2 regions of the Bacillus stercoris genome follow, and region 1 is predicted to be linked to the other one. Evidence: riboswitches for the same ligand, from Rfam matches in the RefSeq annotation. Region 1 holds a riboswitch; the other holds the start of a gene.

The links. A riboswitch is a leader RNA that binds a small molecule or an ion and turns the genes downstream of it on or off. The one in region 1 is predicted to bind S-adenosylmethionine.
Region 2: another riboswitch for S-adenosylmethionine. It lies ahead of metI (cystathionine gamma-synthase/O-acetylhomoserine thiolyase); the one in region 1 lies ahead of QA442_RS12530 (2-hydroxyacid dehydrogenase).

Annotation. Positions count from the first base shown of each region.
Region 1 is NZ_CP121861.1:2,315,801-2,321,632, reverse strand. It holds gene QA442_RS12540 (MFS transporter) at 1-601, opposite strand, end outside; gene QA442_RS12535 (FGGY-family carbohydrate kinase) at 696-2,159, opposite strand; gene QA442_RS12530 (2-hydroxyacid dehydrogenase) at 2,164-3,198, opposite strand; SAM riboswitch class I at 3,294-3,385, opposite strand; gene QA442_RS12525 (molybdopterin oxidoreductase family protein) at 3,531-5,573, shown strand; gene QA442_RS12520 (hypothetical protein) at 5,677-5,832, shown strand, end outside.
Region 2 is NZ_CP121861.1:3,085,400-3,091,231, forward strand. It holds gene QA442_RS16085 (GNAT family N-acetyltransferase) at 1-309, shown strand, start outside; gene metC (cystathionine beta-lyase) at 536-1,708, opposite strand; gene metI (cystathionine gamma-synthase/O-acetylhomoserine thiolyase) at 1,701-2,822, opposite strand; SAM riboswitch class I at 2,890-3,010, opposite strand; gene QA442_RS16100 (esterase family protein) at 3,178-3,900, shown strand; gene QA442_RS16105 (YjcG family protein) at 3,937-4,452, shown strand; gene QA442_RS16110 (GNAT family N-acetyltransferase) at 4,456-4,878, shown strand; gene QA442_RS16115 (hypothetical protein) at 4,950-5,204, opposite strand; gene QA442_RS16120 (ATP-dependent helicase) at 5,321-5,832, shown strand, end outside.

The DNA.
Region 1 (5,832 bases):
ATCGTTTTCTTTTCTTCTTTTCAAAACGGTCTTTATTGATAAACAATGCAAAGAATGCACCGAGACATACCCAAAAAATAGAGCTCCAAAGCGTATTCAAATAACCGAACGCTTTGATCGCGTAGCTTGAGTACCAAGCGCCGAATACAAACATGCCGAGGCAATAGGCAATCCAAAACCAGCCGACAGCAGTGCTCAGTCTGTTTTGCGGTGTTCTGTAAATGACCCATGTCAAGAAAGAATAAGCAAATAGCGGGTAGCCTAACCCTTTTACGAAGTAAGTCACATACATCACAGGGAGGTTTAGCTGTTCAAACCCAAACACGATAAAGGCGGCTGTACCGATTACATAAAACAACAGCCCCATAAACATCGTCCGTTTTGCGCCAAATGCTTCGAGACATACACCTGAAAACCAGGAAGCTATGGCAAGCGCAATCCCGTAAATGCTAAAAATGGAAGCAGATTGCTGAACAGTCAGTCCGTTTTCGGTCAGAAACGGGCTGAGCCAGCCTTGTTCAAGTCCGTCTCCCATCATAAACAAAACAACTCCTAAAAATCCCCACGCAAGCCGCTTTGGTATACCAATTTTATCTAACATATCTGTTTCCTCCTTAGATGCTTATATCCATTACCGTATTACCTTATTAAAGCTAAAAATTAGACAATTCCTCAAAACATCCGGATATGCCGCCTTATATCAACACTTTGCTTTCTGACCCTGAAAAAAAGCGCTGAGTTTGCTTCCATTCCTCATATAAAGCCAATTCTGTCTGACAGCTCTTCGGTTCGATCACCCGGACATTTGCTGACATCTCCTCCATTAATTGAAAGGTTTCATTACAAATGACTGCTGCACCAACGACAGATGCCTGATGATATCCCTCTTTGACATAGATTTTTTTCTGAAGAAGGTCAGCGATATATTGCGTGAGCGCTTTGCTTTGGAATCCCCCTCCACACACCCAAACATAGTCACGTTTAAACGGAGTAACCTCTGTTAAAATATCAAAGTTCCATTTGATTGAAAATGCGATCTCTTCTAGCGCTGCACGTACAAAATGTGCCCTCTTTAAATCTGCTGAAAGCGGAGTGTCAAAAAGAAAACCGCCTCTCGTTAATGCATTCTTTTCAGCTGATAAATAAGAGCCGAGAGCCGCTATACACGCATTGTTTTCTTTTGCTAGTGCAGAAATTTCCTCCTCCATTACGTCGTACGATTCATTCGGATAGAAAATCTGTTTTAATTTTTGATAATTCAGACCGGTAATTCCCGGATTCGTTTCCACTAGCCAATGCCCTTGATCTGTATGGCAGTTCAGCCAGGCTTTATGTTTTGTGTCGCCATGATCCGCAGTAATTTTGGTTATTGGCGTTGTTGTCCCTGATACGATGACAATGTCCTCAAGTCCAGCTCCGGTGCTTTTCACAGCTAGCTGTGTATCCCCGCCCCCGGTTATCACCTTAGCATTTATTGATAGACCTAATTCGGCTGCATATTCATTTGCTATTGTTCCAATTGCTGTTCCCGCTCTTACAAGAGGCGGAAGGAGAGATGGAGAAAAGCCGAATATGTCGCACATCTCTTCTGACCAAGTGTTATGCTTCACATCAAACAGCAGCGTTTCTGTTGCCTGCGATGGTTCATATGTTAGGATTCCGCTCAGTTGGTATGTCACCCAATCACTGATGCTTGTAAAGCTTGCAGTCTTTTCCCATAAAGAAGGCTGGCGCTGCTTCAAACCATAAAGCTTGAGTGCAGAAAAAAGCGCAGTTGGCAGACGGCCTGTACGGCTGTATATCTCTTCCCGATCGGGAATGCTCTCCTCCCACTCTCGGCCACGGTTATCTATGTTCGGCAGCCCGAGAAAAGAGTCACCGTTTTGATCGATCAGAACAATCCCCTGTCTTTGACTCGTCGATGTCAACCCAATGATGTCAATATCACGCGAACGGGATAGCGCACGTTTTGCCAACCTCATTACTTGCTTCCACAGTATCTGAGGGGAAAAATAACGGCTGTCCGGGTAAAGCGTCTCAGTGGAATACTCGATGTCCTCCCGTTCAACCGTTTGAACAATGCCTGAGACACTCACGACCGCTACCCTCGCATTGCCTGTGCCGATATCGAAAACGAGATAGCCTTTTTGTTTTTTCATTCTGTTAACCTCTTTTCTTTACCTCTGTTCCCAGTTTGTCTTTGTTATACAATGTCGGAATATTGGGAATTTTTTCAACCTTCCACTTTTTGAGGGCATCATTCATGATCGATACGTGATGATCCTCTACTTCAAAGGTTGCTCCAGCGAGATGCGGTGTTGCCAGAACATTAGGCAATGAGATCAATTCATAATCTGATTCCTCTGGAGGTTCATGATAAAAAACGTCTAGTACCGCACCTCTGATTTTATGTTCTTTTAATACAGATAAAAGATCTTCACGGTTTACGACAACTGCTCTTGAAGTATTGACGAAAATCGCACTCTCTTTCATCAAATCAAAATATTGCCGATCTATCAGTCCAAGTGTTTCCTCAGTACGAGGCAGATGGACAGAAACGATATCACTGTCTGAAAACACCGTTTTAAGAGCTGCTTTTTCATACAGCGGATGATCGTCTAGAATGTATGGATCGTAATACTTTATCTTACAGTCAAACGCAGTCAGCAGTTTTGCAATCCTTTGGCCAACCGCGCCGAACCCAATCATGCCAACCGTTTTTCCTGTTAGCTCATTTCCTTTAAATTTGACATAAGCCTGCAGGTAATCACTTTTCCACTTTCCATCCTTCAGCCATTGATTCGAGGCGCTGGTATGACGGAGAAAGGAAATCACATTTCCAATAAACATTTCGGCAACGGCTTGTGCATTCCGCCCTGGTGTATAAAAAACAGGTATACCCCTTTTTGAAGCAGCTGCCACATCCACATTGGAGGGCATTCCCCTGCAAACACCGACAAATGAAAGTTCGGGAACAGAAGCAAATACGCTGTCTGTTACCTGATCAAGCTCAGTAATCAAACCTGTCGCATTTGTTGCCTTTAGCAGCTGAATGAGTTCATCCTCCCGATATGCCCGGCCTTGTTCTTTCCAAGATTGATAAATAACTGAGCTAAACAAGTTTTCAAGCTCTTTTCGCCCTTCTTCGTTGTACGGCGCTGTAACCAAAACCGTCATGGTGCAAAACATCCTTTTCATCGTATTTTTTCATAAAAAAATCTCTTTCCGAAGATGGAAAGAGATTCATATATAGGCGCGCTCTGTTACAGGCAGACACCGGTATAAACCTTGCTTTCCTATCTTTCAAGCTGACGCTTGCTGGAATTGGCACAATAATGTTGCCGAGGTTTCATAGGGCCAGTCCCTCCACCTCTCTGGATAGAAAATGTTGAGTATGTAATTTTCAAAATAAAGAATACGTTTATCATAAAGAAGTCTCAGATTGATGTCAATCTCTTTTTTCAGAATTGACGTTATCATCCGAAATGTTATAATTCTTACAAAATATCTAACTAGAGAGGAACTGGGCCATGAAATCTTTTGCCACACAACAAAACGGCATTTTTAAATCCGTTTGCTCGCTGGACTGCCCGGATCAGTGCGGATTATTAGTACATAAAAAAGACGGAAAAATTGTGAAAGTGCAGGGAGATCCCGATCATCCTGTCACAGCTGGAAACATATGCAACAAAGTTCGAAACATGACGGAGCGCATCTATGATGAAAAGCGGCTGACTACACCGCTTAAACGGACAGGCGCGAAAGGCCAAGCGATATTTGAACCGATTTCCTGGGAAGAGGCGATTGATACGATCACCTCCCGCTGGAAGCAGCTGATTGATGAAGAGGGAGCTGAAAGCATACTTCCTTACAGCTTTTACGGAAATATGGGGAAATTGACAGCTGAAGGAATGGACCGCCGCTTTTTTTACCGCATGGGATCAAGCCAGCTTGAACGGACGATTTGCAGCAAAGCGGGATCTGAAGGCTATAAATATACAATGGGCATAAGCGCGGGAATCGATCCTGAGGAAACCATTCATACAAAACTATTTATTTTTTGGGGAATTAACGCTGTCAGCACAAACATGCACCAAATTACGATCGCCCAAAAAGCGCGAAAAAAAGGTGCCAAAATTGTCGTGATCGATGTACATAAAAATCAGACAGGGCGTCTTGCAGATTGGTTTATTCCAATAAAGCCGGGAACTGACAGCGCACTTGCCCTTGGCATCATGCACATTTTATTTAAAGAAAACCTTCACGATGAAGCATTCCTGTCTGAATACACGGTCGGCTACGACAAGCTCCGTGAACACGTGAAACAGTATAATCCGGAAAAGGTATCAATGATCACCGGGATCAGCACTGAAGATATTTATCAGCTGGCAAGAATGTATGGGAAAATCTCCCCTTCTTTTATCAGAATCGGAAATGGAATCCAGCATCACGATAACGGCGGGATGATTGTAAGGACGATTGCCTGTCTTCCGGCGATCACCGGCCAATGGCTGCATAAAGGGGGCGGCGCAATTAAGCATAACAGCGGAATTTTAGAATATAACACAAATGCCTTGCAGCGGCCCGACTTATTAAAAGGGCGCACACCGAGGTCGTTTAATATGAATCAGCTTGGCAAGGTGCTTTTGGAAACAGATCCGCCTATCCGCTCTCTTTTTATTTATGGAACAAACCCTGCCGTCGTCGCGCCGGAAGCAAACAAAGTCAGACAGGGCTTGCTGCGGGAAGACTTGTTTACTGTGGTTCATGATTTGTTTTTAACGGAAACGGCTGCATATGCGGACATTGTACTGCCTGCAACATCCGCTTTTGAGAACACTGATTTTTATACCTCCTACTGGCACCATTACATTCAGCTTCAGCAGCCGGTGATTGAGAACTATGGAGAAAGCAAGTCTAATACTGAGGTGTTCCGATTACTGGCTGAAGCAATGGGATTCACAGACCAGGAGCTCAAGGATTCAGATGAAGAATTAATACGCCAAGCGCTTGACCATCCAGATAATCCGCATTTGGCAGAGATTAATTACGATTCACTTACTAAGCACTCATTTATGAAAGCGAAACGCAATAAACCGCTGTTTCCTGGCAAACTTCCAACGCCAAGCGGAAAAATAGAATTATATTCAGAACAAATGAGACAAGCTGGTTTCCCGGCTTTACCGACATTTACGCCTCTTGTAACCGATAATGAACATCCGTTTATGTATGTTCCGGCGCCAAACCATAATTTCTTAAACTCAACGTTTTCAAACAATAAAAAACACATCAAGCTCGAAAAGACGCCAAAGCTCTTTATCAACACAAAAGATGCTGAAGAACATGGAATCGTTGATGGGGCTCCTGTACGAGTTTGGAACAGCCGGGGAGAATGTGAGCTGACCGCATCAGTCGGAGAACAAGTACTGCCAGGTGTCGTTGTCAGCCAAGGATTATGGGCAGATGAGCAAGGAAAAAAACAGCTTGTAAACGCGCTAACCCCAGACCGGCTGTCCGATATGGGGGGCGGCGCCACCTTTTTTTCAGGCCGTGTACAGATTGAAAAGGTTTGAAAAAACAGCCAGTATTCGTTTTGGCTGTTTTCTTTCAAATTTAATGAAACCTGGAGCATGCCAAGCCCGTATATCATAACATTGACATAATGGAGGCATGCATATGGACGTTTTTTTAGGAATCGGTATTGCTTTGGCTGGCTATTTTATCGGTGAAGGCTTAAAGCAAATGAACCATCCAAAAGCATATGAAAAAAGTGATACCTATCTTATAAAAGAACGAGATATTCACTTTTACATCGGACATTTTTTAGGAATT
Region 2 (5,832 bases), 770 kb from region 1:
ACGGTTTCACTCTTTCAGATCCTCCGCGGATCGCTGCAAACTGCGTTCGTCGGGTATTTTTTAGACAAGGTTCATAACGGAAAGGGAATTATGACAGAGGCTGTCAGATTGGTTGTTGATTATGCGTTCCGCGAATTGAGACTTCATCGAATTGAAGCCGGTGTGATGCCCCGTAATCTCGGGTCCATGCGTGTTTTAGAAAAAGCGGGATTTCATAAAGAAGGCATCGCCCGAAAAAACGTAAAAATTAATGGCGTTTGGGAGGATCATCAAGTCCTCGCGGTTTTGAATCCTGATGATGAACAATAAAAGAAGCCGGGCCATCCCCGGCTTCTCAGCGTGTCGACGAACCCTCGCATTCGTTGTCAGTCCTGCGCGTTAGTGCTCACGAATTATAACATTCGCTCCGCTCCAATGCTCGTTCTTCCTAGACTTCAAAGGTTTTCAATCACGCTGAAAAGATGACAAAATCCTAAAACAGAAACCGTTTTAGGACTTTGTCTACAATCTGAGAAGCCGGGCCACCGGCTTCTTTTTAACGAACCGCCACTGGTGCAATTTCTTTCAGCGCTTGTTCGAAATCGTGCTCTAAATCGTCTGCATGTTCGACTCCCACACTAAGACGGAGCAGGCCATCAGTAATGCCGCGTTTTTCACGCTCTTCCTTAGGCATTGCCGCGTGAGACATCGTTGCCGGATAAGACAAAATCGATTCCACTGCGCCAAGGCTGACAGCGAAGACCGGAAGTGACACATTCTCGACTAATTTCTTAACGGCCTCTTTGCTTTCAAGCTCAAAAGATAGCACTGCGCCCGCTCCCTTCGACTGGCTTTTATGGGTTTCAGCGCCGGGATGATCAGACAGTCCCGGATAATACACGCGCTTGACCGCCGGATGCTTCTGGAAAAACTCCGCAAGCCGCTGGGCTGTTTGGCTCGCTTTCTCTAAACGGACCTGTAATGTTTTTAATCCGCGCAGGACAAGCCAGCAATCCTGAACGCCAAGGACGGCGCCGAACGCGTTTTGCAGCTTATACAGCTGCTTCCCAAGCTCTTCATCCTTGACAGCAGCCAAACCTGAGAGCACATCGCTGTGTCCGCTTAAGAACTTGGTTGCGCTGTGAAGCACAATATCTACACCGAGATCAAGCGGACGCTGCAGTGCCGGCGTCATAAATGTATTGTCCAGAAAGGTCAGGCAGCCATTTTCTTTTGCAAGCTGAACAACTGCTTTAATATCCGTAATCCCAAGTGTCGGATTTGATGGTGTTTCCATATAAATGACCTTTGTGTTCGGCTTGATATTCCGCGCCACTTCATTACGATCCGTCATGTCGACAAACGTATGCTCAATGCCAAACCGAGTCAGCACCTCTGTCACCATACGGAAGGTTCCGCCGTATACATCTTCTGTCACAAGAACGTGATCACCCTGTGACAGCAGTAAAAAGGCTGTTGAGATGGCAGCCATGCCTGAACTGAAAGCAAATCCCCTTGTTCCGCCTTCCAGTGCGGCAATTGTTTCTTCAAGAGCTGTTCTTGTCGGCGTGCCAGAGCGGCTGTAATCAAATGCGCCGAATTCTTCAAATGAAGATTGATGAAAGGTCGAGGCGTGCTGAATCGGCACACTGACCGCCCCGGTTGCGCCGTCTGTTTTAAATGGATTATGCACGAGCTGGGTTTCCAGCGTCCAATTGTGATTACTCAAATGAAACAGCTCCCTCTTTGACCTGAGATAATGCCTGTTTTAGGTCCTCTTTTAAATCTTCCGCATGTTCAATTCCGACAGAAAAGCGCAGCAATCGATTGCAGACCCCGTTTGCGATACGGATCTCTTCAGGAATATCCATGTGCGTCTGGGTCGCAGGGTATGTAATGAAGCTTTCCACCCCGCCGAGGCTTTCTGCAAAACAAATGGTCTTCAGCGCTTTTAAAAATGGGTTGACCCACTCTTCTTTTTGCAGACGGAAGGACAGCATGCCGCCTTTTTCGGGATACAGCACATCTGAAATTTCTTCCTGCTCCTCCAAAAACGCCGCAAGCTCCTGCGCGTTTGCCTGATGCTGGCGCATTCTTAGGCTCAGCGTCTTCATTCCTCTCATCAAAAGCCACGAATCAAATGGCGGCAGGACGGCGCCGATCGCATTTTGATGCTGAAACATTTCCTCTCCGAGCTGCTCATCCTTTACCACGACAAGTCCCGCAAGCAGATCGTTATGCCCGCCTAAATACTTTGTTGCGCTGTGAATGACAATGTCTGCCCCCAGTTCAAGCGGACGCTGCAAGACCGGTGTATAAAATGTATTATCTACGATCAGCAGAAGACCGTGCTCCTTTGTAATCCGGGCAATACGTTCAATGTCCGCCTCCTGCATGAGCGGATTTGTCGGCGTTTCCACAAACACGGCTTTTGTATTCGGCGTCAGCTTAGAGCGTAAACAGTCCTCATCGCTAAAATCATCATAATGAAAGGTCAATCCATATTTTTTCCATTCATTTTCAAACAGACGGTACGTGCCGCCATATAAGTCCGATGAAACGATCAGTTCATCTCCGCTTTTAAACAGCGCCATAATCGTTTGGATAGCAGCCATTCCCGAACTAAAGGCAAGCCCTCTTGCGCCGTTTTCTAAGTTAGCGATCGCGTCCTCAACAAGCTGGCGTGTCGGATTTTTTGTGCGGACATAATCAAATCCGGTTGATTCTCCGATCCCTCTGTGGCGGTATGCTGTTGATAAATAAATAGGAGCACTCACTGTTCCCGTGACTTCATCGCTACGGTTCCCAATTTGAGCTAATTTCGTTTCAACGTGCTGTGACATATAGCTGACACCTTCCCTTTTCAAAATAAAAACCCCTTCTTCATAAGAAGAAGGGGTTTAACGCTTCTTCTTATCTTCCAAGCATAAAAAACGCTTGCTGGATTTAGCACCTTGGCGCTTTGCACATGCAAAACAAGCCGGTTGCTGAGGTTTCTAAGGGCCAGTCCCTCCACCTCTCACGATAAGAAATATCGATTTCAATTTTCTGATTGTTTTATATTAGCGCAATTCACAGTTTATTTCAACACTTTTTTCTTCGTGTGCCGAACCGTTTAAAGAGAGAAATTTCTAATAATTCATGGTACAATAATTGAAAATGCAAGAAAGTATAGTGATGTCCTGGAGGAATGTTTTTATGGCACCAAAAAACGGCACAGTGCAAGAAAAGAAATTCTTTTCAAAAGAGCTTAATGAGGAAATGACCTTACTTGTTTATCTGCCGTCCAACTACTCCCCGCTTTATAAATACCATGTCATTATCGCGCAGGACGGCCACGATTATTTCAGGCTGGGGAGAATCGGCAGACAGGCCGAGGAATTGCTGTCAAAACACGAAATAGACCGGAGCATTATTATCGGTGTTCCTTATAAGGATGTAAAAGAGCGCAGAAACACCTACCATCCGGAGGGTTCAAAATTTTCGGCGTATAAACGGTTCATCGCCCATGAGCTCGTTCCTTTTGCAGATGATGAGTATCCAACCTATCAGGTCGGTTACGGCCGAACGCTGATCGGTGATTCGCTCGGAGCAACCGTGTCACTTATGACAGCGCTTGATTATCCGAATATGTTTGGCAACATCATCATGCAGTCTCCCTATGTTGACAAACATGTGCTAGAAGCCGTGAAACAGTCTGACGATATCAAACACCTCTCTATTTATCACCAAATCGGAACAAAAGAAACTGACGTCCACACGACAGACGGGAACATTCTGGACTTTACAGAACCGAATCAGGAGCTGAAACAGCTGCTGGAGAAGAAGCTTTCCGATTATGATTTTGAGCCATTTGACGGAGACCACAAATGGACATACTGGCAGCCGCTCATCACCCCGGCGCTGAAAAAAATGCTTTAACACTCTATCATACTTTATTTCCAGGAGGGACATAATATGAAATATGGAATCGTTTTATTTCCATCAAAAAAGCTCCAAGACCTTGCAAACTCTTACAGAAAGCGCTATGACCCAAGCTACTCTCTGATCCCGCCACATTTGACGCTGAGAGCATCGTTTGAATGTGCGGAGGAGAAAGCGGATCAGCTCGTATCGCATTTGAGAAACATCGCAAAAGAGTCCCACCCAGTCGTTCTCAAATTGACAAAATACAGCTCATTTGCGCCTGTCAATAATGTCATTTATATTAAAGCAGAGCCGACGGATGAGTTAAAAACACTCAATGAAAAGCTATACACCGGTGTGTTGGCCGGCGAACAGGAATATAATTTCGTTCCGCATGTGACGGTCGGCCAAAATCTTTCCGACGATGAGCATTCAGATGTGCTGGGACAATTAAAAATGCAGGAAGTGTCGCATGAAGAAATTGTTGACCGTTTCCACTTGCTTTACCAGCTGGAAAACGGATCGTGGACAGTTTACGAAACCTTCTTGTTAGGCAGAGGAGAATAATGTTTGGAAGCAGTGATCGCAAAAAATGAAGAACAACTGAAAGATGCTTTTTATGTAAGAGAAGAAGTCTTTGTCAAAGAACAAAACGTGCCTGCTGAAGAAGAAATTGACGAACTTGAAAATGAATCGGAACATATCGTCGTGTATGATGGTGAAAAGCCTGTCGGCGCCGGAAGATGGCGTTTGAAGGACGGCTACGGCAAGTTAGAGCGCATTTGCGTATTGAAAAGCCACCGCTCAGCCGGTGTCGGCGGCATCATTATGAAGGCGCTCGAAAAAGCCGCTTCAGACGGCGGCGCTTCCGGTTTCATTTTAAACGCGCAAACACAGGCTGTGCCGTTTTACAAGAAATACGGGTATCGCGTGCTTTCCGAAAAAGAATTCCTCGATGCCGGCATTCCTCACTTACAAATGATGAAAGACTAAACAGCATCCGGGTCTATTAAGATCCGGATTTTTCCGCATATAAAAAACCGTTCTCTCGTATGAACGGTTTTTTATACATATCGATTAATATATGTGCCCATTCCTTTTTCTCGCAATCTCTTATAAAGAGAGCGCTTACGTTTTGCCTCGTTTACTTTTCTTTCAGCAGCCGTTTGATTCTCCTGCTGTTTTTCAAGTTCTTTGTATACCCGCTGAAACGGGACATAGCTGATTTTTTCGGTTCCGGCATAATCCTGCTTATGTCCAATCGTTCTATTAGCATATTGAGCGTATTGCTGGTTTTGAATGTGACCTGCATATATCATACGATACCCACCCCTCTGCTGTCTCTTTTCCCTTAAACTTACTTTTTGAAACACATTTCTTTTGATATGATAGTCATTGTCTGTAATGAACACCTTTTGATTGGGAGGACCCCTTTTTGAAATGCGCCCGACTGAATGATCGAATTATACATTTACATACATATTCGAGAGAACATTATCAATTCCTCTTTGAAGAAGGAATAAAAGGACATTTATTTTGTTCTCATTGCGGAAATCCCGTTTTGTTACGGCTTAACATCGCCGATCCGCCAAAGTTTATCCATCGCCAGCCAGGCGATTTCCCGGCATGTGAGGAGGCGTGCGCTCCGAAGCCCGCCAAAGAGGAAAAAAAAGAAGATGATCAGGAATCTGGTGTCATTCGTTTGCCAAAGGGAAAAGCGATCGCCGCTGACTCGTCCCCGGCTGTCACGGAATGGCACCGTCCAAGAAGCATTAAACCAGGAACACCATTTGTTCCAAAAACAATAGAACCCAATACGAGCCTTTTTCCGTCTGTCGGTTTAAACACGGATCAGCTGAAAGCTGTCACGGAAACAGAAGGCCCGCTGCTTGTGCTTGCAGGTGCGGGGAGCGGAAAAACACGCGTGCTGACAGCCCGTGCCGCCCA